Regions from separate parts of the Nocardioides taihuensis genome, predicted to be linked through region 4. Evidence: predicted binding sites of a transcription regulator. Region 4 holds the regulator's gene; each other region holds the start of a gene.
The links. The regulator LexA, encoded in region 4, represses DNA repair genes until DNA is damaged. The targets are predictions, from matches to a motif close to TCGAACANNTGTTCGA.
Positions count from the first base shown of each region.

Region 1 (7,718 bases), on a different contig from region 4:
ACCGCTGCTCGACGTACGACGCGACCCCGAGCCACGACGGCACGTTGCGCAGGTCGTGCCCCTCGGCCACGAACCGGTGCCCGGCCACCAGGCGCAGCCGCTCGTCCCCGAGGTCCCGGCGCAGCCGCTGGTGCAGGTTCTGGCGCCGCAGCAGCCTCGCCGACAGCTCGCGCGGGAGGTGGTGGCGGTCCCACGGCACCTCGAGGTAGCCGCGGCGGATCACCTCCCAGTCGTCCGCGAACCCGGCGACGTGGTCGGCCCACGCGCGCCCGAGCCCGGCGCCGAGCCCGTCGAACGCCGCGATCTGGGCGGCCCGCGAGCCGCCGGTGAGCACCACGCGGCTGCCGTCCTCGAACCGGTGCTCCCGGATCGAGGGCAGCGGCTCGAGCTCGAGCTCCTTCTCCACCGGCCGCCCCGTCTTGCGGAACAGGTCGCGGACCACGGCCGGCAGCAGCGTCGCGTGCGGCCCGGCGTCCCACACGAAGTCACCCGCTGCCGCGGTGGCGCGCACCGTGGCGAGCGCGCCGCCCAGGGTGGGGGAGCGCTCGACCAGCGTCACCGCGTGGCCCTGCTTGGCCAGGCGCGCGGCCGAGGCGAGTCCGCCGAAGCCGCCGCCGACCACCACCACCCGCGCCATGCCGGGAGCCTAGGGCGTGCGGGCGCCCGGCTCACCGCAGGTCGGGCGCCGCCTCCGCGTCGCCGAACGAGGAGCCGTGGGTCGCGTCGAGGTGGCGCATCAGCCCGGCGTTGAGCGGGCCGAGCCGGTCGCCGGGGCCCAGGGCCGCGCACGGCTCGATCTTGGCGAAGAAGCCGCTGGGGGTGTCGCCGAGCACCAGGCGGTTGCCGGTCGGCTCCTCCACCCGGGTGAGGTGCCGGCCGTCCCACGCCACGGCGTACTCGTCGGACCCGCCGACCGAGCCGCCCTCGCCGACGGCGACCGCGCGGCCGCTGCGCTGCGCGTCCATGAGCGGCAGCAGCGACTCGACGTCGGCGTACCCGAGCCCGGTGTCGTGCCCGGCGACGAGGTGGTCGTGCACGAGCTGCACGAGCTCGCCGGCCACCTTGCCGAGCTGGGTGAGCCCGGCCGAGACCCGGGTGTTGAGCTCGGTCGGGCGGAAACCGTCGGCCGTGAGCACCCCGTCGATGCCGAACGCGCCGCGGTAGCCGTGCCGCTCGCGCAGGTGCTCACCGACCCGGCGGGCGTGCCCGCGCATCTCCTCGCGGTCGGCGGCGGGCGGGTCCCACCACGACGACAGGCCGCCGAAGAGGAACCGCCGACGCCCCGGGTCGCGCAGGCTGGCGATCTCCACCGGCCGGAAGACCGCCGTGCCGTCGGGCAGCACGATCCCGTGGATCGAGCAGGGGACGCCGTCGAGGAACGGCATCACCCGCACCCGGTCGCAGCGCGGAACGAAGAACGCGAACGCCTCGGCGCGGTCGGCCTCGTCCACCACCCAGCGCACGTAGTTGCCGGCCCCGTTGAAGCCGTCGCGGGCGTCGCCCGACCAGACGGTGCCGAGCCCGCCCGGTTGCCCGGCGAGCGCGTCGCTCGCCGCCGTCAGGTCCTCGAGCCGCGCCGGCACGATCCGGTACGGCGCGTGGGGGACGCCTGCGGCCGCCCAGACCTCGTCGGCGAGCAGCTTGTCCTCGAGCGCGAGGAACGCCCGCGGCCGCCCACCGAGCAGCTCGCGACCGAGCAGCGGCTCGTCGGTGGTGACGAAGTTGCCCGGGTACCAGACCGCCTCGTGGCCGGGGTCGAACGCCTCGATCGCGGCGACGACCTCCTCCGGCAGGTCGTGGGCGAGAGCGTCGAGCTGCCGCAGCTCGTCGGTCACCGAGTCGGCGGGGGCGAGCGCCAGCTCCACGACCTCGCACGCGTCGGCGTCGGGGACCGGACCGGCGCCACGCGTCGTGGAGAGCACGAGCACGCGGCTCCCGCGGGCCCGGTGGCGGGCCACGGCGTCGGTGAAGCCTGCGAGCACCCCGGGGCCGAGCACGACCGGACGCCCGGCGTGCCGGGCCACCAGGCGCTCGACGGCGGCGTCGCGCGTGGGCGGGTCGGCGAGGTCGTGCGCGGCCCGAGAGGTCGTCATGGCCGGAGGCTAGCCAGCCGTGCCGCCGGGCACGACCGGGTTTCCCGGACCACCCGTCGGTGGCGGCGTCCGCCGGCCGCGCAGCCGCTGCCAGCCGCGCCGGACCAGGCGGGCCACGAGGTAGACCACGACCAGCCCGACGAGCAGCAGCACGCCCGCGATCGCCGCGGCGGCCCGCGGGTGCTCGACGGCGAACCACATCAGCGCCAGCACCGTGACGTCCTCGGCCAGGCTCGCGGTCACGTTGCTGACCGGCTCGGGACTGCTGTTGATCGCCAGCCGGCTGCTGGCCTTGACCGTGTGTGAGAGCAGCGCGGTGCCACCGCCCACGACGCCGGCGACGGCCTGGTCGAGCGTGGCGGCGTCGCCGGCGATCAGCACGCCCACGACCGCGCCGACCGTGGGCCGGATGACGGTCGACACGGCGTCCCAGGCCGAGTCGAGGTAGGGCACCTTGTCGGCCACGAACTCGAGCGCGAACATCACCGCGGCCGCCAGCAGCACGTCGGTGCGCCCGAGCGCGTCGGGGATCCCGGCGACGTCGCCGAAGCGGTCGGCGAGCCCGAGCACCAGCACGACCAGGTAGGCGTTGACGCCGCTGGCCCAGCCGCTGGAGAAGACCAGCGCGAGCGAGTCCACCGGGTCCCTACCCCTGCTCGACGTCCACCGGGGTGGCGCCGGTCAGCGCGAGCAGCTCGGCGTACGTCGTGGAGAAGACCGCCGCGGGATGGCCGGCGGCGGCCCACACGACGTCGTAGCGCTGCAGCCAGGCGTCGAGGTACGTCGGCACCGGGCGCGGGTGCCCGATCGGGGAGACCCCGCCGATCACCTGGCCGGTGTGCTCGCGGACGAACTCCGGGGTGGCCCGCGCGAGCTTCCCGGCGCCGATGGCGGCGGCGGTGTGCGCGGTGTCGACCCGGTGGGCGCCGGAGGTGAGGATCAGCACGGGGGAGCCGTGGTCGTCGAAGACCAGGCTGTTCGCGATCGCCCCCACCTCGCACCCGAGCGCGGCGGCGGCCAGCGCGGCCGTGTGCACGGTGTCGGGCAGCACCACGATGTCGCCGGTGCCGCCGAGCCGGGCGTGCTCGGCCCGGAAGCGGGCGATCGAGGGGTGCTCGGGGGTGGGCTCGCTGGTCATGGACCGACCCTAGTGTCGACGGCCGGTGCCGTCGCGCGAGATGCCGGTCGCCGGTCACGGACGACCTCTGGCACCATCGACACCGACGGTGACAGCGGCATCGGCGACAGAGGGGGACCTCGGGTGCTGGACGGGACGACGGTCGAGCGGGACGAGAGAGGGGCTGCGGGCATGCGGGGCACCCGACGCGCGCTGCCGCCGACGGTCCGGGCGGCCAGCCTGGCCCAGGTCGGGCTCGTCGTGCTGACCGGCCTCGCCACGGTGCTGACCGTGCTGCTGCGCGACGAGCTGCTCGACGAGTGGTACCGCCGGCACCCCACCGGCATCGAGCCGCCTGCCTTCGCGCCGGTCGCCGTCGTGCTCTTCGTGACCTACGCCCTGCTGGCGGCGGTGCTGCTGGTCTTCTTCCGCGGCGGTCACCGCGAGGCCCGCTGGGGGCTGACCCTGCTCGCGGCGTTCTTCGCCTTCACCATGGTGGTGCTGGTGCGCCAGGACCCGCCCCCGCTCTTCGTCGCGCTCGCGGTCGCCTGCGCGCTCGTCGACGTGGGGGTCGGCGCGCTGCTCTGGCGCCGCGAGACGACCGCGTTCCTGCGCGGCCCCGCTGCTGCCTGACCCTCCCGGTCCGGGCTCGGCGGGCTCCCGGGACCTCGTCGTGACTTTGCCCCGCTCTTTCCTTGACGCCCTGTCCGTGGGCCGGTGTACCGTGGTCTCGTTCGAACACGTGTTCGAACACCCTCCGGCGGAGGCGACCTCGACCCCCGCCTCCGCCGGAGCCGGGGCGGCGTCATCGGCCGGTCCGGGCAGGGGGTGACCGGGGGTCGTCCGAGGGGTCGAGCAGGCGTGGGAGGCGACGACGTGAGGCGCTACGACGACCCCGTGGAGGTGCGCCGCGGATGGGTGAGCGGGCCCGGGCACACCGGTGAGGGACCCGAGCAGTTCGTGTGGCACGGGCGGCTCTGGAAGGTGCGGGCGGTGCTCGCGCACTGGGTGGAGACCGGTCCCTGGTGGCAGTCCTCCGGGGCGCGGGCGGTGATCGGCTCCGACGAGCCGGCGGGCGGGGGCGACGGGGGTGCGCTCCCGGCCGCCGACCTGCTCCAGGAGCGCGAGCTGTGGCGGGTCGAGGCCGGGCGCGGCCCCGACCGGGCCGGCGTCTTCGACCTCTCCTTCGACTGGGCCGACGGCCGCTGGCAGCTCGTCGGCTGCGCGGACTGAGGGAGGACGAGACGTGACCGACCCGAGCCCCGCCGACGTCCCGCACCCCTTCGGGCTGCCCGCGACCACCCACGCCTACCTCGACCGTGCCGCCGGCTCGCTCCGGGAGGCGATCACCGCCACCGACGTCCCCGCCCGCTACGCCTGCGCCCACGTCGCCGCGCTCCGTGCTGCTGCCGCGCTGCTCGCTGCGCGGGCCCGCCCGGCCCCTGCCCGCCGCCGCCCGCAGAAGAACGCCTGGGTGCTGCTGGTCGAGGTCGCCCCCGAGCTGGAGGAGTGGGCCCGGTTCTTCGCCGCCGGTGCCGCCAAGCGGGCCGCGGCCGAGGCCGGCTCGACCCGGGCGGTCAGCGAGCGCGAGGCCGACGACCTGGTGCGCGACGCCGACCGGTTCCTCGCCGTGGTGGAGCAGGCGCTCGGCCTGGTCCCGCACCCGCCGCTGGGCGACCGGGTGGCCGTCGCCCGCCCTGCTCCCGGCACCGTTCCCGGCCACGCTCCCGACGGCACCGGCTGGGGGACGCGTGTCTCCTGACCCCTTCGTCCACCTCCACGTCGCCTCCGGCTACTCCCTGCGCTACGGCGCCTCCCACCCGCACACGCTGGTGGAGCGGGCCGTCGAGCAGGAGATGGACACCCTGGCGCTCACCGACCGTGACGGCACCTACGGCGCGGTGAAGTTCGCCCGCGCCTGCCTCGCCGCCGGGGTGCGCCCGGTGCTCGGCGTCGACCTCGCCTGCCGGCCGACCACCCCCCAGCACCTCCCGCAGCAGCGGTCGCGTCCCCGCACGCCGGTGCGCGGCGGCGCCTTCCGCGAGCGCGACCCCGAGCAGACCGCCGGGCCGGGCGGCGAGCTGCCCCGGGTCACCTTCCTGGCCGCCGGCCGGGCCGGCTGGTCGGCGCTGTGCCACCTGGTCTCGGCCACCCACCTCGCCGGCGAGCGCGGCGCCCCGGTCGCCGACCTCGACCTGCTCGCCCCCCACCTCGCCTCGGGCGACGTGCTGGTCCTGCTCGGCCCCGGCTCCGAGCTGGGGATGGCGGCCACCCACCGCCGCGACGACCTCGCGGCGGCCGTGCTCGAGCGCTGGTCCGCGGTCGTGCCGCGGGCCAACCTCCTCGTCGAGCTGGTCTCCCACCGGCTGCCCGCCCACCAGGGCACCTGGGGTCCCGGCACCTCCCCGCACGCCGCCCGGATGGCCGGCATCGCCCGGCGCGCCGGCCTGACCGCGGTGCTGACCAACGCGGTCCGCTACGCCGACCGCCTCGACGCACCCGTCTGCGACGTGCTCGACGCCTCCCGCCGCCTGGTCGCCCTCGGGTCGGTCGACCTGCGCCGGGTCGGGCCCACCGGGGTGCGGGGCAACGCGGAGGGGTTCATGAAGTCCGGCAAGCAGATGCTCGAGGTGGCCGAGGAGATCTGCCGGGCCGCCGGGCTGGGCGAGCCCGGGCACGAGGCCCACCGGCTGCTCGCCGCCACCCGCGCGGTCGCCGACCGCTGCGCCCTCGACCCGCGCTCCGACCTCGGTCTGGGCGAGGTGCACTTCCCCGAGTTCGAGCTGGCCGCCGGTGCGGCGGGCGGGGCGGGCGGGGCGGGGAGGTCGGCCGACGCCGACGCGCTGCTGCGCGCCCGGTGCGAGGGTGCGGTCGGCCGGCGCTACGGCTCGGCTCCGCGGCAGCGGATCTGGAAGCGCCTCGACGACGAGCTCGAGGTGATCCGCGGCCTGGGCTACGCGTCGTACTTCCTCACCGTCGGCGACGTCACCGACCTGATCCGCGACCTCGGCGTGCGCTGCGCGGCCCGCGGGTCGGGGGCCGGCAGCCTGGTCAACTACCTGCTCGGCGTCTCCGGGGTCGACCCGCTGCGCCACGGGCTGCTCATGGAGCGCTTCCTCTCGCCGCTGCGCGAGGCGCTGCCCGACATCGACGTCGACGTCGAGTCGGCCCGCCGGCTCGAGGTCTACGAGGCGATCCTCGACCGCTACGGCGGCGAGCGCTGCGTGTGCGTGTCGATGATGGACACCTACCGGGTCCGCCACGCCGTGCGCGACGTCGGTGCCGCGCTCGGCATGCCACCCGGCGAGACCGACGCGATCGCCAAGGCCTTCCCGCACATCCGGGCCCGCGACGCCCGGGTCGCGCTGCGCGAGCTGCCCGAGCTGCGGGCGTCCGGGCTGGGGGAGGAGCGGCTCGACCTGATGTTCCGCCTCGTCGAGCGGCTCGACGGGCTGCCGCGCCACATCGCCGTCCATCCGTGCGGGGTGCTGCTCTCCGACGCCACCCTGCTCGACCGCACCCCCGTCGAGGCGTCCTACGCCGGTTTCCCGATGAGCCAGTTCGACAAGGACGACGTCGAGGACCTCGGCCTGCTCAAGCTCGACGTGCTCGGTATCCGGATGCAGTCCTCGATGGCCCACGCCGTCGCCGAGATCTCCCGGGTCGACGGCGTCGAGGTCGACCTCGACGACGAGGCGCAGGTGCCCTTCGACGACCCGACGACCTTCGAGATGATCAGCTCCGCCCGCACCCTCGGGGTGTTCCAGATCGAGTCGCCCGGCCAGCGCGAGCTGGTGGGCAAGTCGGGCATCGACTCCTTCGACGACATCATCACCGACATCTCGCTGTTCCGGCCCGGCCCGGTCAAGAGCGACATGATCACCCCCTACCTCGACGTCAAGCAGGGGTGGAAGGCCTCGGCCTACCTCCACGACGACCTGCGCCCGATCCTCGGGCCGACCCATGGCGTGGTGGTCTTCCACGAGCAGGTGATCGAGATGATCGCGCTGTTCACCGGGCTCACCTACGCCGAGGCCGACGAGAAGCGCCGCGCCCTCGGGGATGTCGAGGGGATGGCCGAGACCAGGGTGTGGTTCTTCCCGCGGGCGCTGGCCCGCGGCTACCCGCTCGCGGTGGTCGAGCAGGTGTGGTCGGTGCTCGAGGCGTTCGCGTCGTTCGGGTTCTGCAAGGCCCACGCCGCGGCGTTCGCGCTGCCGACCTACCAGTCCGCGTGGCTCAAGGCGCACTGGCCGGCGCACTTCCTGGCCGGGGTGCTCACCCACGACCCCGGCATGTACCCCAAGCGGCTGATCCTCGACGACGCCCGCCAGCACGGCATCGCGGTGCTCGGTCTCGACGTCAACGCCTCCGCGCGCCACTACACCGTGGAGCGCACCGGGGAGGAGGCCGACGGCTACGGCATCCGGCTGGCGCTCGAGGAGGTCAAGGGGATCAGCGCGGCCGAGGTGGAGCGGGTGGTGGCGGCGCGGCCGTTCGCCTCGCTCTCC
Region 1 is NZ_JBHSKD010000027.1:387,330-395,047, reverse strand. It holds gene ACFPGP_RS19865 (phytoene desaturase family protein) at 1-637, opposite strand, end outside; gene ACFPGP_RS19860 (hypothetical protein) at 669-2,093, opposite strand; gene ACFPGP_RS19855 (DUF4126 domain-containing protein) at 2,103-2,732, opposite strand; gene ACFPGP_RS19850 (YbaK/EbsC family protein) at 2,740-3,231, opposite strand; gene ACFPGP_RS19845 (hypothetical protein) at 3,403-3,843, shown strand; gene ACFPGP_RS19840 (DUF6504 family protein) at 4,087-4,443, shown strand; gene ACFPGP_RS19835 (SAV_6107 family HEPN domain-containing protein) at 4,457-4,972, shown strand; gene ACFPGP_RS19830 (DNA polymerase III subunit alpha) at 4,962-7,718, shown strand, end outside.
Region 1: ACFPGP_RS19840 (DUF6504 family protein) is a predicted target of LexA. The motif match lies at 3,945-3,960, and genes of this name have one in related genera.

Region 2 (7,718 bases), on a different contig from region 4:
CGTTGTCGTGGCCACCGCCCTCGTCGGGGAGCGGCGACCAGGTCCAGGTACCGGGGTCGAGGACCCAGCCGGGCGACTCACCGAAGTGCCCGTCGAGCACCGGGCCGCCGTCTCCGGGGAACAGCTGGTAGCCCGGTCCGGGCGCGTCAGGGAGCCTGGTCCACGCCTCGTGGCCGAGGTCGTACCGCGCGGCGAGCTTCGGCGGGTTCTTCCCGGCGTCGACCCCGGCGGTGGGGGAACCGGCCAGCACGAGCTGGTCGCCGACCGGCACGACGAAGCGGTCGAAGGTGCGCGGCAGCGGGTCGTCCGGCAGCCGGCTCCAGGACGACCGCGCGGGGTCGTAGGCCAGGTCGGGAACCTCGCCGTGCTCGTCGCTCCCCGCGTAGACCACGAGGTCGCGCCCGGCGGCGGTGACCTGGCGGTAGCGCTCGTCGCCGGGCACGCGGCCGCGGTCGTCCCACCGGTCCGCGGTGAGGTCGTACGACAGGAGCCGCAACGGGCCGCCGCAGTCCGGCCCCGCGGCACAGCCGGTCAGCAGGTACGCCGTGTCGCCGACCGCAGTGGTGTCGTGCGACGTCGCCCGGACCCCGAACGGTGGCGGGCTGATCGGGCGCCACGCGTCGGCGGCCGGGTCGTAGACGGCGCCGTCGTCGAGCAGCGGCGCCTCCGGCAGGGCACAGTCGGCCATGGGCGGGCAGAGGAACTCCCACCCGCCGACCACGAGCACCTGGCCTCCGACCCCCACGACGACCGCGTCGTCGCGCGGCGACAGCGGCGCCTCGGGCAGCGTGTGCCAGGCGCCGGTCGCGCGGGCCCCGGAGCTGTCGTCGCCCGCCCCGCAGCCGGTGGCGGAGAGCGCGACGGATGCCAGGAGGACCACGACGCTGCCCGTGGCTGTCGCGCGAGGGGTCCCCATACCGGTCCGACGGGCGGGGCGTCGGATCCGTTCCGTCGTGCAGGTGCCGCTGTGGACGAGCGCGACCGGTCGCCCGATGATCCCTGCGTGGCGTACCTGATGGCCGGGCAGCTGAGTGAGCTGGACCGCCTCCAGCTGCAGTCGCGTCTCGTGGCACCGGGCGGGATCCTGGCACTGGAGGACCCGGACACGGCCTCCTGGACCTTCTCGCCCGACGCGCCCGCGGCGCGGCGACTGGTCGCGCTGATCCTGCGGGCCTTCCGGTCAGCTGGCGGCGACTTCGACGCGGGGCGCGTGACGTTCGACCTGCTGCGGGCCGCTGGTCTGGAGCCCGCCCTGCGGGCGGACATCGTCGCCCTCGAACCCGGACACCCCTATCTCCGGTTGCCGCTGCAGTTCGCGGCGTCGTTGCGGCCACGACTGCTGGAGGAGGTCGCGGAGCCCGAGCTCGACGCGCTGCTGGCCGAGGTCGAGGCCGAGCTGAGCGATCCGGAACGGCGCGGACTGACCTTCACCCTCGTCCAGACCTGGGCCGTGCGGCCCTGAGGCGACGCCCGCCGCGGCCGCGGCGAGGGTCGGGAGGAGGAGCCGGAGCTGGCGTTCGAGCTGCTGCGCCGGGCCTGGGGGCGGGGCTGCGCGCCCGAGGCTGACGCGGCTGGGGTTCGAGGAGACGGGGCGCACGGAGGCGGACCCGCAGCGCGGCACCAGGCTGTTCACGGTCAAGCAGCTGTGACACCTTGCGCAGTATCCGAAAGTATGTTTGAATATGGACAGAGACAGTCCAGATCGCCGGAAGCGGCGGCTTCGCCCACGAGGCGCACTGTCTTCCGTACGTGGTGGACCCGGCACAGCCCCGGGCGATTCGTCTTGTCGACTCGTTCTGCTGAGGCCCGTCCATGTCCCTGCTCTCCTGCCCGCCGTCGCACCCGGTGCTCGCGCTGGTCGACGAGCTCGACGCGCTGCTGGGCAGGGCAGCCGACGTCGATCCGTCCTTCCTGACCACCGCGCACACGGAGGCCGCGCTGGTCGGCCTGAGCCGGCTGGGCGACCGGCTGGCCGAGCTGCGGCTGCGGGTGCTCGCAGCCGCGGGCGACGTGGCGGCGGAGCACGGGTCCCGCGACGCCGCGACGTGGGTGGCCGCCGAGGTCGGGCTCGACCGGCGACAGGCACGAGCCGACCAGCGGTTGGCGGAGGCGCTGGTCCGGCGGTGGGGCGGGGTGGCCCGCGCGGTGCGGGCGGGGACGATGAGCCTCGCGCAGGCCGAGGTCGTCGTGCGGGCGCTGGACGACCTGCCGACCGACCTGCCGCCCGGCGTGGCCGACCGGGCCGAGGCGCACCTCGTCGCGGAGTCCGGCACCTTCGCGCCCTCGGAGCTCCGGATGATGGGCCGCCGGGTGCTCGACGTCGTCGCCCCCGAGGTCGGCGAGCGCCACGAGCTGCTCCTCCTCGAGCGCGAGGAGGCGCTGGCGGCCCGCCTGACCAGCCTGACGACCCGTCGGCGGGGCGATGGCACGACCGAGATCCGCGCACGGGTCGCCGACGGGGTGGCCGACCGCCTGCTCACCTACCTGCACGCCTTCTCCTCGCCGCGGCGCGCGGCCACGACCGACGGCGCCAGCCGGCAGCGGTACGACGTCCGCCTGGGACACGCCTTCGGCGCCTTCCTGGAGTCCGTCGACACCAGTCGGCTGCCGTTGCACGGCGGCGACGCCACGACCGTCGTCGTGACCGTGGAGCACGAGGCGCTCGCGACCGGGCTCGGCACCGCGCTCGTCGGCGACCAGCCCGTCAGTGCGGGGGAGGCGCGGCGGCTGGCCTGCACCGCGCACGTGCTCCCGATGGTGCTCGGCGGCGACTCCGAGGTGCTCGACCTCGGCCGGTCACGTCGCCTCTTCTCGCCGTCCCAGCGCAAGGCGCTGGCGGTGCGCGACCGCACCTGTCGCGCCCGGGGCTGCGACATCCCGGCGGCCTGGTGCGAGGCCCACCACGCGGGCGCCCCGTGGGTGGCGGGCGGGGCCACCGACCTGGCCGACGGGCTGCTGCTGTGCAGCTTCCACCACCACCGCGCCCACGACCGGCGCTACGTCACCAGCCGGCTCGGGCGGAGGGTGCAGTTCCACCGGCGGACGTGAGGGACTACCGCCAAAACGAGAACGTGTTCTAGTATTGCCGTGCCCGCACCACGACAGGAGATCCCCATGCCGGTGACCGACGTCTCCGACGCCAGAGCCGTGCTCGACGGCGTCCGCGACCTGCTGCCGACGTTCCGCGACCGCGCCGACGAGGCCGAGCGGCTCCGCGTCGTCCCCGAGGCCTCGGTGAAGGAGCTCGAGGAGACGGGCTTCTTCCGGCTGCTCCAGCCGCGGCGCTTCGACGGGCTCGAGGCGGACCCGGTGACCTTCTACACGGCCGTCCGCGACATCTCCTCCGCGTGCGGCTCGACCGGCTGGGTCGCCAGCGTGGTCGGCGTCCACCCGTGGCAGGTCGCGCTCTTCGCCGACGAGGCGCAGCAGGCGGTCTGGGGCCACGACACTGCGACCCGGCTGTCGTCGTCGTACGCCCCGACCGGCAAGGCGGTCGTCACCGACGGCGGCTACACGCTGTCGGGCAGGTGGAGCTTCTCCTCCGGCTGCGACCACTGCTCGTGGGTCCTGCTCGGCGGGCTCGTCTTCAACACCGACGGACAGGTCGTGGACTTCAAGACGTTCATGGTGCCCCGCGAGCACTACCAGATCGTCGACGTCTGGAACGTCGTCGGACTGCGCGGCACCGGGTCCAACGACATCGTCGTCGACGAGGTCTTCGTGCCCGAGGCGTTCACGCTCAGCATGAGCGACACCGGTCGCTGCTTCGGCCCCGGCCAGGAGCAGAACACCTCTGACCTCTACAAGCTCCCCTTCCACTCGATCTTCACCGGGACCATCACCACGCCGATCGTCGGCATGGCGAGGGGCGCGTACGCCGAGCACGTCGAGATGCAGCAGAAGCGGGTGCGCGCGGCGTACCTGGGGGAGAAGGCGAGCCTCGACCCGTTCGCGGCCGTGCGCATCGCCCGAGCGTCCTCGGAGATCGACGCCGCCTGGGCGCTGCTGGTCAACAACATCCGCGAGGAGCAGGAGCACGTCGCCCGCGGGGAGAAGATCCCGCTCGCGCTGCGGCTCAAGGTCCGCCGCGACCAGGTCCTCGGCACCCAGCGGGCGATCGACGCGATCGACGCGCTGTTCGAGGCCTCCGGCGGTCGGGCGCTGGCCGAGGGCACCTACCTCCAGCGGGCCTGGCGCGACGCCCACGCCGGTCGCGTGCACGCCGCCAACGACCCCGAGCGCGCCCTGCAGATGTACGGCGCGCACGAGTTCGGGCACAAGGTCGACCCGGGGATGTACTGAGTGACGCTGACGAGGGAGTCCACGCGCCGTACCGCCCGGGTCAAGACCGAGGCGGCCGGCGAGGTCTCGCTGAGCTGGCACGAGGCCGGGGAGCCGTCCGGCCTCGGCGGCGGGCTGCCGCTGGTGATGCTGCACGGCGGCGGCCCGGGCGCGAGCGCGTGGTCGAACTTCGGTCGCGCCCTGCCCGGGTTCGCCCACGACTTCCGGACGCTCCTGGTCGACCAGCCGGGCTTCGGCGCCTCCGACAAGCCGCCGGTGGTCGGCAACTACTACCGGTTCGCGGCCGACCTCGTGGTCGCCCTGCTCGACGAGCTCGGCCTCGAGCGGGTCCACCTGCTCGGCAACAGCCTCGGCGGCGGTACGGCGATGCGGCTGGCGCTCGAGCACCCCGGCCGCGTCGGGCGGCTGGTGCTGATGGGCCCGGGCGGCCTGTCGCTCAACGTCTTCCACGCCGACCCGACCGAGGGGGTCCAGCGGCTGATGGACTTCGCCGGCGACCCGACCCGCGAGCGGCTGCGTGCCTTCATCTCGACGATGGTGGTCGACCAGTCGCTGGTGACCGAGGAGCTGGTCGAGGAGCGCTTCGCCGACGCCACCGCCCCCGGGGCGCGTGAGGCGATGGCCTCGATGGGCATGTCGTTCTGGAATCCCGAGACCGCCGAGGACGGCATGCTCTGGCGCGAGGCGCACCGTCTCCGCCAGCACACCCTGCTCACCTGGGGCCGAGAAGACCGCGTCAACCCGCTCGACGGCGCGCTGGTCGCGCTCAAGCTGATCCCGAAGGCCCAGCTGCACGTCTTCGGCCGCTGCGGCCACTGGGCGCAGATCGAGGCCGCCGAGGAGTTCCGCGAGATCAGCACGGCCTTCCTCGCCCGTCACGTCGAGAGGACCGGTTCGTGATCGACATCCGGAGCATGGGCTACGTCCGGGTAGCCAGCACCGACCCGGGGCAGTGGCGGACCTTCGCGGGCAAGGTGCTCGGCCTGGCCGAGGGGCGCGGCCCCCACCCCGACCACCAGTACTGGCGCATCGACCAGGTCTCCGCGCGGCTGGTCGTGGTGCCCGCCGAGGTCGACCGGCTCGAGGCCACCGGCTGGGAGGTCGCCGACCACCGCGCGCTCCAGGACGCCCGCGAGCACCTCGAGAAGGCCGGCGTCGCCGTCGAGGACGGCACCCGCGAGGAGCTCGAGGACCGCCGGGTGCAGGAGATGGTCCGGTTCCGCGACCCGTGGGACAACGTCTTCGAGCTCTTCCACGGCATCACCTACGAGTCGCGGCCGGTGGTGACGCCGTACGCCGCGACGTTCGTGACGGGCGACCAGGGCATGGGCCACATCGTGGTGCCGGTGGACGACGACGTGGAGGCGCTGCGCTTCTACACCGACGTGCTCGGCTTCCGGCTGCGCGACTCGATGAGCATGCCGGGGGAGTTCGTCGGCAAGGAGCCGGGGTCGAAGGTGTGGCTGCGGTTCCTCGGGGTGAACCCCCGCCACCACTCGCTCGCCTTCCTGCCGATGCCCAACCCGGCGCGGTGCGTGCACATCATGCTCGAGGTCGACCGGCTCGACGACGTCGGCCGCGCCCTCGAGCGGGTGCGCAGGTACGGCGCCCCCCTCTCGGCGACGCTCGGGCGTCACATGAACGACGAGATGGTCTCGTTCTACGTGCGCTCGCCCGGCGGCTTCGACGTGGAGCTCGGCACCGACGGCCTGCAGGTCGACGACAGCCGCTGGGTGGCCCGCGAGTCGACCGCGGTCTCCTACTGGGGCCACGACTTCGGCGTCGGCTCGGGGTGACTAGCGTGGGGGCCATGCCGTCGTCCGAGGGAGTCCCGCCGACCCCGGACCCGCGAGACCTCTCGATCCCCGAGGGGATGAGCCCCGACGCCCGCGAGACCTGGCCCAGCCCCGAGCTGATCAGCTCCTGGCTGGGTGACGCCGACTTCGACTTCGAGTGGCGCCCCGGCGAGGTCACCGAGGTCCACCCGGACGACCCCGCGGCGGTCGCGCGGGCCCGGCACTTCCGGGACGTGCTGTCGCGCTTCGCCTCCGGGGTGACCGTGGTGACCGGCACCAGTGCGGGCGAGCCCGTCGGCCTGACCTGCCAGTCGTTCTCGAGCGTCTCGCTCGACCCACCGCTGGTGCTCTTCGTGCCCGCCAAGACGTCGCGGGCGTGGCCGCTGATCCACCGGGCGGGCAAGTTCTGCGTTAACTTCCTGGCCCACGACCAGGCCGAGCTGTCGAACACCATGGCCAGCCGGGGGGTCGACAAGTTCGCCGACGTCGCGTGGCGTCCCTCGGAGGCCACCGGCTCGCCGCTGCTCGAGGGCGTGCTGGGCTACGTCGACTGCGCCATCCACCAGGTCGTGGAGGCCGGCGACCACTACGTCGTGATCGGACGCGTGCTCGACCTCGCCGAGGCCGACTCCGAGCACCCGCTGCTCTTCTTCCGGGGGCAGTACCGCACCGCGGGCTGAGCGCGTGCTGCGACCGACCCCGGTCACCCACCGCGATCCTCAGGCGTCGTGGGGAGCCGGCGGGTGGTCGACGTTGACGGTCGGCGTGCCGCCGCCGGCGCGGGCGATCACCGCGACGGAGGGCTCGTCGGTCGGGTTGCTCTCGCGGTGGACCGTCCAGGCGGGCACGTGCACGAAGTCGCCCGGGCCGGCGTCGAGAGCGCCGTCGAAGCCCTCGAACTCGAGCCGCAGGATCCCGGACACGACGTAGAGGCTGGTCTCGTTGCGCTCGTGGTGGTGCCACCCCGAGACCGCGCCCGGCGCCGTGGTGACGCGGCCGGCCCACAGCACGCCGAGCTCGAAGGCGAGCTCGCGGTGCATGCCGGGCGTCGGGTCGGCGGCGACGAGGTCACCGGGTCGGTAGACGCGCACGGGCGGGTTCACGGACGCCAGCCTGCCACCGGGCGCCCTCAGAGCGCGACGGCCGCGCGGTGCTCGCGTGCGGAGCCGAAGAGCTGGCCCAGGGCGTGCGCCCGCTTGAGCACGAGGTGGGCGTCGTGCTCCCAGGTGATCGCGATGCCGCCGTGCAGCTGCACGGTCTCGCCGGCGACGACCGCGCACGCCTGCGAGCAGTAGGCCTTGGCGGCGTGGGCCCGGGCGGCGAGGGGCTCGCGCAGCGCGGGTCGGTCGGCCGGCTCCGCCGAGACGTAGGCCGCGGCGGCCGCGGTCGCGGCCCACGACGCGGAGCGCGACATCTCGACCAGCACCAGCAGGTCGGCCATCCGGTGCTTGAGCGCCTGGAAGGAGCCGATCGGGCGACCGAACTGCACGCGCTCGCGGCTGTAGGCGACGGTCATGTCGAGCCCGCGCTGCGCGACGCCGACCTGGACGGCGGTGGTCAGCGCCGCCGCCACGAGCGTCAGGGCCTGCGACGGCGCCGCCACGACGTCGAGGTGACCGA
Region 2 is NZ_JBHSKD010000027.1:101,141-108,858, reverse strand. It holds gene ACFPGP_RS18550 (Kelch repeat-containing protein) at 1-880, opposite strand, end outside; gene ACFPGP_RS18545 (hypothetical protein) at 1,004-1,462, shown strand; gene ACFPGP_RS18540 (DUF222 domain-containing protein) at 1,813-3,048, shown strand; gene hsaA (3-hydroxy-9,10-secoandrosta-1,3,5(10)-triene-9,17-dione monooxygenase oxygenase subunit) at 3,115-4,302, shown strand; gene hsaD (4,5:9,10-diseco-3-hydroxy-5,9,17-trioxoandrosta-1(10),2-diene-4-oate hydrolase) at 4,303-5,202, shown strand; gene hsaC (iron-dependent extradiol dioxygenase HsaC) at 5,199-6,098, shown strand; gene ACFPGP_RS18520 (flavin reductase family protein) at 6,113-6,778, shown strand; gene ACFPGP_RS18515 (cupin domain-containing protein) at 6,818-7,201, opposite strand; gene ACFPGP_RS18510 (acyl-CoA dehydrogenase family protein) at 7,228-7,718, opposite strand, start outside.
Region 2: ACFPGP_RS18540 (DUF222 domain-containing protein) is a predicted target of LexA. The motif match lies at 1,665-1,680, and genes of this name have one in related genera.

Region 3 (7,718 bases), on a different contig from region 4:
CTCGGCACCTTCCAGGCCGAGGAGTTCTACCGCTCGGCGCGGCCGCGCTGGGAGGCGCTGGCCCGGCTGGCGCGCGCGGCGTACGTCTTCGCCGACTTCCCCGAGGCCGACCTCGGCGCGACCCCGGCCGAGGTGGCGCTCGACGCGAGCTCGCCGCTCCTGCGGGAGTGGACGGTGGTGTGCGACTCCGCCGAGCTGCCCGTGGCCCTGACCGCGTTCGAGCTGCCCGGCCAGACCGCGGTGCGCGACGCCGACCGGGTCTTCGAGTCGATCTGGACCGTCGACGCGACCGTCGTGCGCCAGGCGTCGCGGGTGCTGCTGGGCGAGGCGGCCGCCGCCGGCGCCCCCGGTGCCGACGCAGCGCTGCTGTCCCTGGCCGGGGACGTGCGCCCGGCGCTCGTCGACCCGGCCGTGACCACGGGCCTGTTCAACCGGATCGTGGCCTACGTCGACCGTTACGGCGGCGGCCGGTGACGACCGCGGACCGCGAGCTCGACGTCCTCGTCGTCGGCGCCGGCCTGGCCGGGCTGCGGTGCGCCCGCGCCCTGGTCGACGCCGGTCGCGAGGTCGAGGTCTGGGAGGCCGCCGACGAGGTGGGCGGACGGATCCGCACCGACCGCGTCGACGGGTTCCTCCTCGACCGCGGCTTCCAGCTGCTCAACCCCGCCTACCCCGCCGTACGCCGCTGGGTCGACGTCGACGCCCTCGGCATGCAGCCCTTCGGCGCCGGTGTCGTGGCGCGCACCGGCGACGGTGGTGACGACCTCGCCGTCCTGGGCCACCCGCTGCGCGACCCGCGCCGGCTGCCCGGCACGCTGCGCCAGGTCGCGCCGCGCCCCCGCGAGGCAGCAGCCCTCGCCCGCTGGCTGGCGCCGCTGCTGCGGGCGCCGTCCGGCCGCGGGCTCGCGGCGCACCTCGAGCGCGACACCGACCCGCCCTGGCGCACCGCGCTCGACACGGCCGGGGCCGACGGCGTGCTGCGGCGGGTGGCCGAGCGCTTCCTGACCGGCACGCTGCTGGAGGACGACGGCAGCACCGCCGACGGCTACGTCCAGCTGCTGGTGCGCACCTTCCTGGCCGGGGTGCCCGGTCTGCCGACCGACGGCATGCAGGCGCTGCCCCGCCAGCTCGCGGACTCGCTGGGCGCGCGCGTGCGGCTCGGCAGCCCGGCGGAGTCCCTGACGACCGGCGGCAGCGGGGTCTTGGTCGCCGGACCGGCCGGCACCGTGCGCGCGGTACACGTCGTCGTCGCGACCGCCGCGCCCGAGGCCGAGCGGCTCACCGGCTGCCCCGCGCCGGCGATGAAGGGCGTGGTGACCGAGTGGTTCGCCACGCGGCAACCACCCGGGCGCCTGGGTCGCTACCTGCACGTCGACGCGCGCCCGGTCGCCGCCGGTCCGCTCGTCAACGTCGCCGTCGTCTCGGCGTCGGCGCCGTCGTACGCCCCGACCGGGCGGCACCTCGTCGCGGCGTCCGCGCTGATGGGGCCCGGCCGACCGGCGCCCGGCAGCGCCGAGCTGCGCCACCACGCCGGCGACCTGCTCGGGTGCGTGACCTCCAGCTGGGAGACCGTCGGCCGCCACGAGGTGCCGCACGCGCTCCCGGCCCAGCCGGCACCCCTCGTGACCCGACGGCCGCAGCGCGTGGCCGACCGGGTGCTCGTCGCTGGCGACCACCGCGACACCGGGTCGATCCAGGGAGCGCTGGTGAGCGGCGAACGCGCCGCCCGGGCCGTGCTGCGCAGCGGCGCGCCGGCCGTGGCGGTGCGGTGACGGCCGACCTCGCCGTCGCCGTCCTGGTCGCGGCCACCTGGCTGCACCTCGGCTTCCAGGCCACGGTGACGCTGGTCGTCTACCCCGCGCTGGCGCGGGTGCCCGACGACGGGTGGGTGGTCGCGCACGACCGGCACAGCCGGGCGATCGCACCCCTCGTGGCGGTGGTGTACGGCGCGCTGGTCGTCGGCGCCGTCGCCGTGCTCGCGACCGACGTCACGCCCGCGAGCCTCGCCGCGGTCGTCGCCGCCGCCGTGGCCGTGCTGACCACGGCCGGGCTGGCCGCGCCGCTGCACGGGCGGCTGGGGCAGCGTGACCAGCGGCTCGTCGTACGCCTGCTGGCCGCCGACCGGGTGCGCCTCGGCGCCGCCGTGGTGGCCGCGCTGGCCGCGTCGCTGGCGGCCGTGGCCCGCTGGTGAGCAAGGGTCGCGGCGGCCGGCCACCTGGCCGCCGCGACCGTCCGGGGGTACTTCCGGTCAGGGAAGGGTCACGTAGCCGTGGCGCATCTTCCACAGGAAGTACTTCTCGAAGCCGAGCTTCATCAGGTGCGCCTGCGGGCCGGGGATCAGCACCCCGTGCTTGCGCGGCGGCAGCATCTTGTCGGCGAGGATGATCACGCCGTTGTTGCCGGCGTCCATGACGCAGACGGCCTTGATGTCGCCGAACGCCTTCTCCGCCGAGGGCACCTCGCCCTTGACCTGCGAGGCGATGTTCTTCGCCGCGACGTGGGCCATGGCCTCGGTCGGGAAGCCGGTCTTCGGCAGGCCGACGGGGGTGGGCGTGGTCCACGGGACGTCGACGGCGGCCGCGATGCCGACGGCGTAGACGTCGTCGTACTTCTCGGTCTGGTAGGTGTCGCGCACCTTGACGTAGCCCTTCTCGTCGGCCAGCCCGCTGTCGAGCAGGAAGTCCTGACCGAGGAACGGCGGCACGACCATCGCGTACTTGAAGGGCAGCGTCTCGCCGCTGCCGAGCGCGAGGGCTCCCTCGTCGACGTGCTCGATGCCGACGTTGATCCGCGACTGGATGTTCTCCTTGCCGAGGAACATGCCGAGCATCTGCTCGCCGTGCGGCAGCCCGCCGATGCCGAAGTGGCCGAGGAACGGCTCGGAGGTGACGTAGGTGAGCTTCACCCGGTCGCGCAGCCCGGCCTTCTTCAGCTGGTAGGAGGTGTTGAAGAGGAACTCGTACGCCGCGCCGAAGCAGCCGGCGCCCTGGGTCGCGGCGACGACGACGTCGCCGGGGTCGTCGAGGAACTTCTTCCACTGCTCGCCCGCACGCTCGGCCTCGGGCAGCGTGGTGATGGTGACGGCGTTCTCGCGGAAGCCGGGTACCACGTCGGTCTTGTTGCGGTAGCCGGTGGCGATGACGAGGTAGTCGTAGCCGAGCGACCGCCCGTCGTCGAGCTGGACCTGCTTGGCCTCGGCGTCCACGCCCGTGGCGGCGTGGTGCTCGAAGTCGATGTCGTGGTTGTCGAGCGTCGGGCCGATCGGGAACGTGACGTCCCCGCGGTCGCGCTTGCCGAACGGCAGCCAGATCAGGCTGGGGTTGAACAGGAAGTGGTCGTCCTTCGACACCACCGTGACGTCGACGTCTCCCTCGAGCTCGTGCTTGACGGCGAGGGCCGCCGTCAGTCCTCCGAAGTTCCCTCCGAGGACCAGGACCCGCTTGCGCATGACTCCTCCTTGATGGCCTTGTACGGAGGACGCTAATACCCCCAGGGGTATCACGGCAGAGGCGAAGGTCCCGTCTCGTGGAGGGACGTCAGTCGCGCAGCAGGCCCTTCAGGTACGCCGCCTGGCCGGCGTGCTGCGCGCAGTCGTCGGCGACGCTGACCAGCCGCACACCGAGGGTGACGGGCGGGTCCCACCGCTCGTCGACGACGCGGTCGAGGTCGTGCGCGGAGAGGGTCTGCACGAAGGCCACGGTCGCCTCGAAGGTCGCGTGGTGGTACTGCTCGAGCAGGTCCGCCGGCGCCCGGACCAGCGCGACCTGCTCGCTGGTGTGCCCGTAGCCGTGGTCGGCGACGTCGAGCGGCAGCCCGAACCGGTCGGCGTACCCCTGGCCGGTCCACACCTGCTCGGCGCCGGCCACGTCGGCGACGTGGTCGTCCTGCACCCGGGTCAGGTGCCACACCAGCCAGGCGATCGAGTTGGCGTCGGGCTTCGGCCGCGCGAGGAGCTCGTCGTCGGTGACGTCGGCGAGCAGGGACCCGATGTTCCCGGCCGTGCGGCCGAGGGCGTCCACGAGGAGGTCGGCAGGAGTCATGCCCCCGAACGTACGCCGGTCGACGTCGGTCGAGCCTGTCGAGACCACGTCGGCGCGCTGCAGAGCCGGCGGCCCCTACAGTGCCGCCATGGGCTCGAACCGCCTCGAGGCGTTCAGCGACGGCGTCCTCGCGATCATCATCACGATCATGGTCCTCGAGCTCGAGGTGCCCGAGGGCCACGAGTGGTCGGACCTCTGGGACGCGACCGGGCTCGGGCTGCTGACCTACCTGCTGTCGTTCGTCTACATCGGCATCTACTGGAACAACCACCACCACCTCTTCCAGATCTGCGACGAGGTGGACGGCGGCGTGCTGTGGGCCAACCTGCTGCTGCTGTTCTCGCTGTCGCTCTACCCGTTCACGACGGCGTGGATGGACGAGTCGGAGCTCGCGCAGGTGCCGGTCGTGGCCTACGGCATCAACCTGCTCGCCGCGGGTGCGTCGTTCTACGTGCTCGAACACATGATGGCCCGCCTGCCGGGCCAGCGGGACAAGCTGCGTGAGGCCTTCGGCCGCACGACCAAGGAGCAGCTCTCGCTGCTCCTCTACACCCTCGGCATCCTGCTGGCGCTGTTCACCGAGCCGTGGGTGGGGCTGGTGCCGTACGTCCTCGTGGCGCTGATGTGGGTCGTCCCCGACCGCCGGGTCGAGCGCTACCTCGCGCGCCAGGCGGAGTGAGGCGCCCACCCTCGCCGTTCTGACCTCGGAACGTAGGTAGTGCGGGTCGGCTACCCATGAAGAGGACCTCCGGGTGAGGCGTGGAGCTACCTGGCACCCACCTTCACCACGACAGTCTGCGTACCCCACGCTGAGGCGACCCTGACCCCGGCGAGGCGACTGCGTCTTGCCCAGCTCGTCGTCGACAAGCGCTGATCCCATGCCCGAGCGGGCCGAACGGTTCTCGGCCAGCGTCGCCCGCCGTCATGCGCGCGTTGCGGTACCGCAGCTCGGCAAGAACGGCATGCCAACCGTTCCTCCCGACCACACCAGCCCAGGATGCGCGAAAGTCTGACGCAAATCTTGATCGAACTTGTGCTCGAATCTTGACGTTCCGGGGTCGGAAGTGTCGGTGGTCGCTGGTTGTCTGGACCACATGACCACCACCGTCGAGACCGACTGGGCGCTGCCGGGGCGCACGGCCCCGGAGCCCCCGGTGCGTCCGGGGCATCCGGTGGCGGCGGCGGTGGCGCGGTTGCATGCCGAGCTGGACGCGTTGGCCGAGACGCCGGTGTGGAGCCTGGACGGCGGGCAGGTCCGCGACACGCTCGCGGAGGTGACCCGGTTGGCGGCGCGGGTGGCCGAGCTGGAGCTGCGACTGGTCGCCCACGCCGACCGGGTCGGTGCCGGCGAGGCGGTGGGTGCGACCACGACCGGTGCCTGGTGGGCGGTAGCGACCCGGCAGACGCGTGCGGTGGCGCATCGCAGGGTGAAGCTGGCGGTGGCGCTGGACGGGGAGCACGAGCCGGTCTTGGACGCCCTGGCGCAGGGGCGGGTGCTGCCGGAGCAGGCGCGGGTGATCGTCGACGCGGTGGACGCGCTGTCCCCGGTGCTGGTGGACCCCGAGGTCCGGCAGGAGGCACGCCTTCACCTGATCGCCGCGGCGGGGGAGCATGACGCGCAGGCGTTGAAGGTCCTGGGGCGCCGGATCCTGGAGGTCGTCGCCCCGGAGGTGGCCGAGGCCCACGAGGCGCGGCTGCTGGAGGCCGAGGAAGCCCAGGCGAACGCGTCGGCGCGGTTCACGATGTCCGAGGACGGCCACGGCCGGGTGCACGGCCGGTTCACCCTGCCCGCCCTGCAGGGGGCGATGCTGCGCACCCAGCTCGACGCCCTGGTCCACGCCCAGCACACCGGAGACACCGGTGACACCGGAGACACCGGTGACACCGACACGAAGGCCCAGCCGCTGCCGCACCGGCGCGGGCTGGCGTTCGCGGCGTGGGTGGAGCGCTACCCCGTGGACCGGTTGCCGGCCACCGGCGGTGGGGTGGCGGCCACGGTGGTGGTGACCATGACCGTCGAGTCGCTCCTGGGTGGGCTCGAGGCCGCGGGCCTGTCGACCGGTGGGGTGATCTCCGCGGCCCAGGCGCGTCGTCTGGCGTGTCAGGCGGGGATCATCCCCGCCGTGCTGGGTGGGAGGTCGCAGGTCCTCGACCTCGGCCGGAAGCGCCGCTTCCACACCGAACCGCAACGCATCGCGCTGGCCCTGCGCGACGGTGGCTGCACCGCCGTGGGCTGCGACCGGCCACCGGCCGCCTGCCAGGCCCACCACGACACCGCCTGGTCCCGGGGTGGAGGCACCAGCGTGGAGAAGGGGCGCCTGCTGTGCCGACGCCACCACACCTGGATCCACGACCCCCGCTTCACCCACACCCCCCGACCCGACGGCAAGGTCACCTTCCACCGGAGGACGTGAGGGTCACGGCTCAGCGTGACGGACGGCGCCGGGCGAACCGGCGACGGGGCCGGCGGGCGCGCGACTCGCGCGCCAGGCGCAGCTGCTCGGCGTGACGGGCGTGCTGGAGACGGCTGGCGATCTCCGCCCTGGCGAGGTCGTGGTGGAGGTTCATGCCGGGACTTCCTCTCGTGTTGTGGTGCTCGTGGTGATGGTGGAGGTGGAGCGGGCGGTCAGGTGCGAGGCGACCCAGGCGGCGTCGTGCTGCACGAAGCCGAGGAGCGAGGAGCCGCGGGTGTGCTGCCACGGCAGGCCGACGAACCAGAGGCCCGGGGCCGGGGTGCGGCCGCGCTCGTGGACGACGCGGCCGGACTCGACGACACCGGGGACGTCGATCCAGGCGTGGTCGGTGCGGAAGCCGGTCGCCCAGACCACCGCGGCCGGTCGGGCCACGCCCCCGGTGGCGAAGCGGACGGCGTCGGGCGTCGCGGCCACCACACGGGGGCGGACGTCGACACCGGCGCGGCGCAGGCGTCGCAGCGGGGTGCCGATCACCAGGTCGCCGCGCTCGCGCATGCGGCGGGCGAGCGGGGAGTCCGCGGTCCGGGTGACGACGCCGAGCCGGGTCAGCCACCAGAACAGGTCGCGGCCCAGCAGCCGCTGGGGGAGCTCGAGCGGCGGACTGCCGGCGGAGAGCGTGACGTCGCGGGTGGCGGACAGCTCGAGGGCGATCTGCCGACCGGAGTTGCCGTCCCCGACCACGACGACCGGGCCGTCGGGCACGGACGCCGGGTTGCGGTACGCCGAGCTGTGCATCGAGACGACGTCGGGGCCGAGACGGGACGCGATCGCCGGGACCACCGGCACCTGGAAGGGACCGGTCGCGACGACGACCTGCGGCGCGCGCAGCCTGCCGTGGGGCGTGTGCACGACGTAGGTGCCGTCGACGCGCTCGAGGCGCTCGACCGGGTGCTCGAGCAGCACGGGCAGGGCGAAGCGCGCGGCGTAGGACGCAAGGTAGTCGGCGACCTCGTCCTTCGTCGGGTGGCTGCCGGCCGGCGCCGGGAACGCCCACCCGGGCAGGCCGTCGTGCTCGGCCGGGGTGAAGAGCCGCAGGGAGTCCCAGCGCTCGCGCCAGCTGCCGCCGACCTCGTGGCCGGCGTCGAGGACGACGAAGCGCAGCCCGCGGCGGCGCAGGTGGTAGGCCGTGGCGAGGCCGGCCTGGCCGGCGCCGATCACGATGGCGTCCAGGTCATCGGGGACGTCGAGCGCGTCGTGCTGGTTC
Region 3 is NZ_JBHSKD010000012.1:41,333-49,050, reverse strand. It holds gene ACFPGP_RS12720 (DICT sensory domain-containing protein) at 1-474, shown strand, start outside; gene ACFPGP_RS12715 (flavin monoamine oxidase family protein) at 471-1,772, shown strand; gene ACFPGP_RS12710 (hypothetical protein) at 1,769-2,191, shown strand; gene ACFPGP_RS12705 (NAD(P)/FAD-dependent oxidoreductase) at 2,249-3,448, opposite strand; gene ACFPGP_RS12700 (mycothiol transferase) at 3,537-4,040, opposite strand; gene ACFPGP_RS12695 (TMEM175 family protein) at 4,129-4,719, shown strand; gene ACFPGP_RS12690 (HNH endonuclease signature motif containing protein) at 5,135-6,454, shown strand; gene ACFPGP_RS12685 (hypothetical protein) at 6,465-6,608, opposite strand; gene ACFPGP_RS12680 (flavin-containing monooxygenase) at 6,605-7,718, opposite strand, start outside.
Region 3: ACFPGP_RS12690 (HNH endonuclease signature motif containing protein) is a predicted target of LexA. The motif match lies at 5,066-5,081, and genes of this name have one in related genera.

Region 4 (7,718 bases):
ATCTCGGCAGCCGTGTCGGCGGCCATGGCCCCTTGGACGTCGGTGACCACGACGCCGTGGCCGCGGGCGACCAGCTGCTCGGCGATCCCGCGGCCGATGCCGCGGGCGCCCCCGGTGACGACGCAGACGCTCTCCATGGCGGGAGTCAACCACCCGATGACGGTCCCCGCGGTCGCTGACCGCCCTACGGTGGCTGCATGCCAGACCACCGGGTGGCCGCCGTCGAGGACAACCTGCTCGACTTCTTCGGCAGCTGCGCCGACCTCCCGGTGCTCACGCGCGAGCCGTGGGACGACGTGGCGGCGTACTGCTCCCCGGTTCCCTTCCCGCTCTTCAACGGCATCACCGGCGCCCGGTTCGCTCCGGGCCAGGAGACCGACCGGGCGCGCGCCGTGCTGGAGCGGTACGTCGCACGGGGGTTGCCCGCGTTGTGGTGGACGACCCCCTCGACCAGCTCCCCGGCGCTGGAGAGGGTCCTCGTCGAGCACGGCTGGACGCGGGAGGACGTGCCCGGCATGCACCTCCCGGTGGCCGCCCTCGTCGACCGACCGCCTCTCCCCGGAGTCGGCCTCACGACGGTCGACCTGACCCGGTCGCCGGAGCCGTTCGTGTCCACGATGCTGGCGGGCTTCGGCATGCCGCCCGAGCTGGCCGGGGACTTCGGGGCGGTCTTCGGCCACCTCGACCCCGACCGGTGTGTGAACGTGGTCGCGACAGTCGACGGCGAACCGGCGGCGACCGCGACGGGGTGGCGCCAGGCAGGGACGATCGGCGTCTACAACGTGGCGACAGTCACGGACCACCGGGGGCGGGGCCTGGGCAGCGCCATCACCGCTGCCGTCGTCGCGATCGGCCGCGAGCGCGGGGACACCGACGCTGTGCTCCACGCCAGCGAGATGGGGCGGCCGGTCTACGAGCGGATGGGATTCGCCGCGGTGTGCACGGTCCCGCAGTTCGTCTGGCTACCTTCCTGACGCGGTCGTGCCCTTTGGCCCTGCCCCTCCCCCGCCTGCTGCGTTGTGATGGGAGGTGAGGGGTCGGTCCGGCACGCCTGTGGATGACGGGAGAGCCCGATGGCAGCAGTGATCTCCACCCGTGGACTGGTGAAGGACTTCGGCCCCCGCATCCGGGCGCTCGACCACCTCGACCTCGAGGTCGGGGCGGGCGAGGTGCACGGGTTCCTCGGCCCCAACGGCGCCGGCAAGACCACGACCATCCGGGTGCTGCTCGGGATGCTGCGCGCCGACGCGGGCGACGTACGCCTGCTGGACGGCGACCCGTGGCGCGACGCGGTGACACTGCACCGCCGCCTGGCCTACGTGCCCGGCGAGGTGAACCTCTGGCCCAACCTCACCGGCGGCGAGGTGATCGACCTGCTGGCCAGCCTGCGCGGCGCGACCGCGACCACCCGGCGCGACGAGCTGCTCGAGCGCTTCAGCCTCGACCCGACCAAGAAGGTGCGCGCCTACTCCAAGGGCAACCGGCAGAAGGTGGCGCTCGTCGCGGCGTTCGCCTCCGACGTCGAGCTCTACCTGCTGGACGAGCCGACGTCGGGCCTCGACCCGCTGATGGAGGCGGTCTTCCAGGAGGTCGTCGGCGAGCTGCGCGCGGACGGCCGCAGCATCCTGCTCTCCAGCCACATCCTCTCCGAGGTGGAGGCGCTCTGCGACCGGGTGACGATCATCCGCGACGGCCGGGCCGCGGAGTCCGGCACGTTCGAGGAGCTGCGCCACCTGACCCGCACCTCGGTCGCCGTCGACACGCGGCACCCGCTCCCCTGCGTCACCACGTGGCCCGGCGTCCACGACGCGCAGGTCCACGACGGCCACGCGGAGTTCAGCGTCGACCCCGCCGAGCTCAACCACGTGCTCGCGCGGCTGGTCGTGCAGGACGTCACCGCGCTGACGACATCGCCGCCCACGCTGGAGGAGCTCTTCCTGCGCCACTACGACACCGAGCCGACCGAGGTGGGGGCGCAGCCGTGAACGGCTTCACCGGTACGCCGCGCCTGGTCCGGCTCGCCCTGCGCCGCGACCGGTTCGTGCTGCCAGCATGGCTGCTCGGCATGGCCGCCTTCCTCGCGGCCACCACGGCGATGTTCGAGGACAGCTACACCCGGCACCCCGAGCTGCTCGTCCCCGACACCCTGATCGTCGTCGAGAACCCGGGCATGCGGGTGCTCGGCCTGGTCACCGGCCCCAGCGTGGGCGGCTACACGATGCACCGCGACGGGCTGACGCTTATGGTCCTCGCCGCCGTGCTGAGCGTGCTGACGGTCGTGCGGCACACGCGGCAGGCCGAGGAGCTCGGGCGCGAGGAGGTGCTGGCCTCCGGTGTCGTCGGCCGGTACGCCTCGCTGGCCGCCGCGGTCCTCGTTGCGGCAGCGGCGGACGTCGTGCTGGCGCCGCTGCTCGGACTGGCCATGGTCGTGGCGGGGCAGCCGGTCGCCGGGTCGATGGCCGCCGGCGCCTCGGTGGCGCTGGTCGGCCTCGTCTTCACGGGCGTCGCGGCGATCACCGTGCAGCTGTCCTCGACGACCCGCGGCGCGACCGGGACGGCGAGCGCGGTGCTGGGCGTCTCGTTCCTGCTCGCGGCGCTGGGCAACATGCTCGGCACCGTGGACTCCGCCGCCCTCCGCGTCACCAGCGCGTGGCCGGCGTGGCTGTCGCCGATCGGCTGGGGCCAGCAGGTGCGGCCGTACGGCGGCGACTCGTGGTGGCCGGTCGGGCTCGCGGTGCTGGTGGCCGCGGCGCTGGTCGGGGTCGGCGTCGTCCTCTGCGGCCGCCGCGACGTCGGCAGCGGTCTCTGGCCCGAGCGCACCGGCGCGGCGCACGCGAGCCACGCGCTGCTCAGCCCCACCGGGCTGGTGTGGCGGCTGCAGCGGTCCGCGCTGGTGGGGTGGGCCGTCGCGATGCTCGGCTTCGGCCTCGTCTTCGGCGCCCTGAGCGAACAGGTGCAGGGCCTGACCGGCGACGCGGCGGAGTGGTACGAGACCTTCGGCGGCGACGTCGACGTGCTGGGCGCGTACTGGGCCTCGATGGTGCAGATCGCCGGCACGGCCGTGGCGGGGTACGTCGTCGCGCTCCTGGTGCGGCTGCACCACGACGAGTCGCAGGGCGTGCTCGAGCCGGTGCTCGCGGGCAGCGTCTCGCGCCTGCGCTGGCTGGGTGCGTACGCCGTGAACGCCCTGGTCGGGGCGGCGCTGCTGATGCTGGTCTTCGCCGGCGCGATGGCGGCGACCGGTGCCGCGGCGGTCGGCGGCGGCGCCGAGCTGGCCGGCGACCTGCTCGCCGCCGCTCTCGTGCAGCTGCCGGCGATCGCCGCGCTGGGGGCGGTCGTCGCACTGGTGGTGCTGGTCGTGCCGCGGATCGCCGTCGGGCTGTCGTGGCTGCTGTTCGTGCTGGTCGTCATGGTCGGGCCGATGTTCGGCCCCTCGCTGGGGCTGCCGGCCTGGGTCTGCGACCTCTCGCCGTTCACCCACGTGCCGAACGTGCCGGCGGTGCCGGTCGAGGTCGTGCCGCTGGTGCTGCTGGCGCTCGTCACCGGCGTCGTCGCGGCGGCCGCCGGCGCAGCGCTGCGCCACCGCGACCTGTCGCTGCCGGCGTGACGCGCCCCGACACGCCGTTCGAACAGGTGTTTGAAATCGACTGCGTCCCGCCACTAGGTTGAGGGGACCAGCCGTGGACCCTGCACAGCCGACCGGGAGGCATCAGCCGATGGCGAAGAAGACCGTGACCGAACTGCCCGACGGGCCGGCCGACGCCACGGGGCTGACGCCGCGCCAGCAGCGGATCCTGGCCCACATCAAGGACTCGCTCGACACCCGCGGCTACCCGCCCAGCATGCGCGAGATCGGCGAGGCGGTCGGGCTGACCAGCTCCTCGAGCGTGGCCCACCAGCTCAAGACGCTGGAGCAGAAGGGCTACCTCAAGCGCGACCCCCACCGCCCGCGCGCGCTGCAGGTCTTCCTGCCCGACGCCGCCGCGAGCCGGCGGGCGGTCGGCAGCGCCGAGGAGTCGGCGTACGACGAGACCGGCGTGGGCGACGCGATGCCCGCGGCGTCGTACGTCCCCGTCGTGGGGCGCATTGCCGCCGGCGGGCCGATCCTGGCCGAGGAGCGGGTGGAAGACGTGTTCCCGCTGCCCAAGCAGCTCGTCGGCGACGGGCAGCTGTTCCTGCTCGAGGTGCGGGGCGACTCGATGGTCGACGCGGCGATCTGCGACGGCGACTACGTCGTGATCCGCCAGCAGCCGACCGCCGAGAACGGCGAGATCGTGGCCGCGATGATCGACGGCGAGGCCACCGTGAAGACCTTCCAGCGCAAGGCCGGGCAGGTCTGGCTGCTGCCGCACAACGACTCCTACGAGCCGATCGACGGCACCCACGCGACCATCCTCGGCAAGGTGACGGCGGTCCTGCGGCGCGTCTGACCGGCCCGACCCCGGATCACCTTCCGGTCACGACCCGGGGGTCGGCTGGCGCCGTGTCGGCGCGGGGCGGTTGAATCAGGCGTCCACGAGTCAGGAGACCGGATGCCCTCGCCCCGCCAACACCGCGCCACACGCCTCACCGCCGCCCTGTCGGCCGTCGCCCTCGGCCTCGGCCTGGCGCTCGTCGCCGGCGCCGGCCCCGCCGCCCAGGCCGCCGACCGACCCGACGTACCGACGCCGGCGCAGCAGGCACTGGCCCGGGCGCAGGCGCTGTTCGACGGCACCCCGGCCACCGACCGCTCCGGCGGGGCCGCGTCCGGCCCGGCCGACGCGACGCTCGCGCTGCGTGACCTGTGGGCCCTGCGCGGCCAGCTGACCGGGGCCGACCGCGCCGCCGCCGACGCACTCCTGGCCAGGCCCGCTGCCAAGCGGAAGGCCTGCACGCCACGGATCTGCGTGCACTGGACACCGAGCGAGGTCAGCAAGAAGGATGGGGACAAGAACGGGCGCCCCGACTACGTCGACAAGGTGATCGGCAACGTCGACGGCGTGCACCGCCACTACGTCAAGGCCGGCTACCGCGCGCCCAAGAGCGACCACGGCCGCGGCGGCAACAACAAGACCGACATCTACCTGCGCGATGTCGGGCAGTTCGGGCTCTACGGCTACTGCGACAGCGACGCCAAGTACTTCCCCAGCCCGAGCAACCACTCGGTGTGGGCCTTCTGCGTGCTCGACAACGATTACAAGTCGAGCCAATTCCCCCAGAACACACCTCTCGAAAATCTGCAGGTGACCGCAGCACACGAGTACTACCACGCAGTCCAGTTTGCCTACGACTTCCTCGAGGACGACTGGTTCATGGAGGCGAGCGCCGCGTGGGCCGAGGACGAGGTCTACGACGCTGTCAACGACAACAAGCAGTACCTCGCCAGCAGCCCTTTGACCCAACCCGACATCCCTCTTGACTCCGCCGCTGACATCGAGGTCTACGGCGGCTGGATCTGGTTCCGCTACCTCACCGAGAAGAACCCCTCGCTCAAGGGCGGGATGCCGGTGCTGCTGCTCCGCATCTGGCAGGCCGCCGACAGCGTCGGCAGCGGCACCGACCGCTACGGCGTGCAGGCGATCCAGAAGGTGCTGAACGGCAAGGGCAGCTCGCTGCGCGACGAGTTCGCGCGCTTCAGCGCGGCCAACCTGTTCGCGCAGACGGCGTACGACGAGGGCACGGCGCAGGCCTACCCGGAGGTGACGCCCGACTTCAACGCAGGGCTGTCCGACGGGCAGGCCTCCTCGCCGAGCGGGACGCTCGACCACCTGACGGCCGCCACGCTGAGGTTCCGGACCCAGGGCACGACCTCGGGGGCGACCCTCGCCGTGAGCATCAACCTGCCCGACACGACACGCGGCTCGGCCGCCGTGGTGACGGTGAACGGCAACGACGGCAGCCACACGCCCGAGCTGGTCGCCCTCGACGCCAACGGCAACGCCGACACCGAGGTGGCCTTCGGCGACGACGTGGTCACGTCGGTCGACGTCACCCTGGTCAACGCCAGCACCCGGTTCCGCTGCAACCAGGGCACCAACTTCTCGTGCAACGGCACCCCGCAGGACGACGGCCTGACCAGTTCCGCGAGCGTCGAGGTGCTCGTGCCCTGATGGACGGTCGGTGACCCCGGGCTGAACATCCCGGGGTCACACCGGCCAGGTCGTCACCTCGGGCCCGGGCCGCTCGTTGGCCGGGCGTGACTCCCTCCCACCCGACCCTGGACCGCCGCACCGTGCTCGCCTCGGGGGCGGCCGGCGCCGCGCTCGCCGGCGCCGCCGGCCTCGCCGCAGGCGCTCCCGCGCGAGGCGCTCCCGCCGCGGCGCGCCCGACAGCCGGGAGGCCCTCCCGCTCCGCCCCGGTCTTCGCGCACGGCGTGGCCTCCGGCGATCCTTTGCCCCGCGCCGTGCTGCTGTGGACCCGGGTGACCCCGACCGCGGCGGCGCAGCCCGGCTCGGGCGAGGGCCCGCGGGTGCGGGTGACCTGGGAGGTGGCCCGCGACGCCGCGTTCCGCCACGTCGTACGGCGGGGCGTGGTGGAGACCGGCCCCGACCGCGACCACACCGTCAAGGTCGACGTCGGCGGCCTGGCGCCGGCGACCTGGTACCACTACCGCTTCCGCTGCGGGGGCGCGACCAGCCGCACCGGCCGCACCCGCACCGCCCCGGCGCCCGACGCCATGCCCGACCACCTGCGCTTCGGCGTCGTGTCGTGCTCCAACTGGCAGGCCGGGTGGTTCAGCCCCTACCGCGGACTGGCGGCGCGCGACGACCTGCACGCGGTGCTGCACCTCGGCGACTACGTCTACGAGTACGGCCCGGGCGAGTACGGCTACGGGACGGCCGACACCGACATCCGGCCGCACGACCCGCCCCACGAGATGGTGTCGCTGTCGGACTACCGGCGCCGCCACGCGCAGTACAAGACCGACCCCGACCTGCAGCGCCTGCACGCGGCGTACCCCTGGATCGTGACGTGGGACGACCACGAGGTCGCCAACGACCAGTGGCGCGACGGGGCGGAGAACCACAGCGACGACGAGGGCAGCTACCGCCGGCGGCGCGCCCGCGCGCACCGGGCGTACGACGAGTGGATGCCGGTGCGGATGGACGGCACGGCCCGGCTCGGCGACGGCGACCGGCTCTTCCGGCGGCTGACCTTCGGCCGGCTGGCGGAGATCAGCATGCTCGACCTGCGCTCCTACCGTGACGCGCAGGTGGCCTCGGCGGTCGGCTTCCCGGTGCCGCCGGCCGACCCGGCGCTCGGCGACCCCGACCGCACGATCACCGGTGAGCAGCAGCTGCGCTGGCTGGAGGACTCGCTGTCGCGCCGGCACGCGCAGTGGAAGGTGGTCGGCAACCCGGTGATGATCGCGCCGGTCGACTTCGGCACGGTGCCGCACGACCTGCTCGACCCGGTCAACGACGTCACCGGCCTGCTCCCGCGCGACGGGCTGCCTTACAACCCCGACCAGTGGGACGGCTACACCGCCGACCGGCGCCGCGTGCTCGAGCACATCCGCGACCACGGCATCAAGGACGCCGTGTTCGTCACCGGCGACATCCACTCCGCGTGGGCCTGCGAGCTGCCCCTCGACCCCGCGACCTGGCCGCTCGGCGACTCGGCCGGTGTCGAGCTCGTCTGCACGTCGGTCACGTCCAACAACCTCAAGGACATCACCGGCTCGCCCGCGCGCACCACGAGCGTCGCGGTCGAGGAGGCGATCAAGCTCGCCAACCGGC
Region 4 is NZ_JBHSKD010000018.1:75,572-83,289, reverse strand. It holds gene ACFPGP_RS14305 (SDR family NAD(P)-dependent oxidoreductase) at 1-137, opposite strand, end outside; gene ACFPGP_RS14300 (GNAT family N-acetyltransferase) at 198-974, shown strand; gene ACFPGP_RS14295 (ABC transporter ATP-binding protein) at 1,074-1,985, shown strand; gene ACFPGP_RS14290 (ABC transporter permease) at 1,982-3,607, shown strand; gene lexA (transcriptional repressor LexA) at 3,717-4,430, shown strand; gene ACFPGP_RS14280 (MXAN_6640 family putative metalloprotease) at 4,533-6,089, shown strand; gene ACFPGP_RS14275 (alkaline phosphatase D family protein) at 6,176-7,718, shown strand, end outside.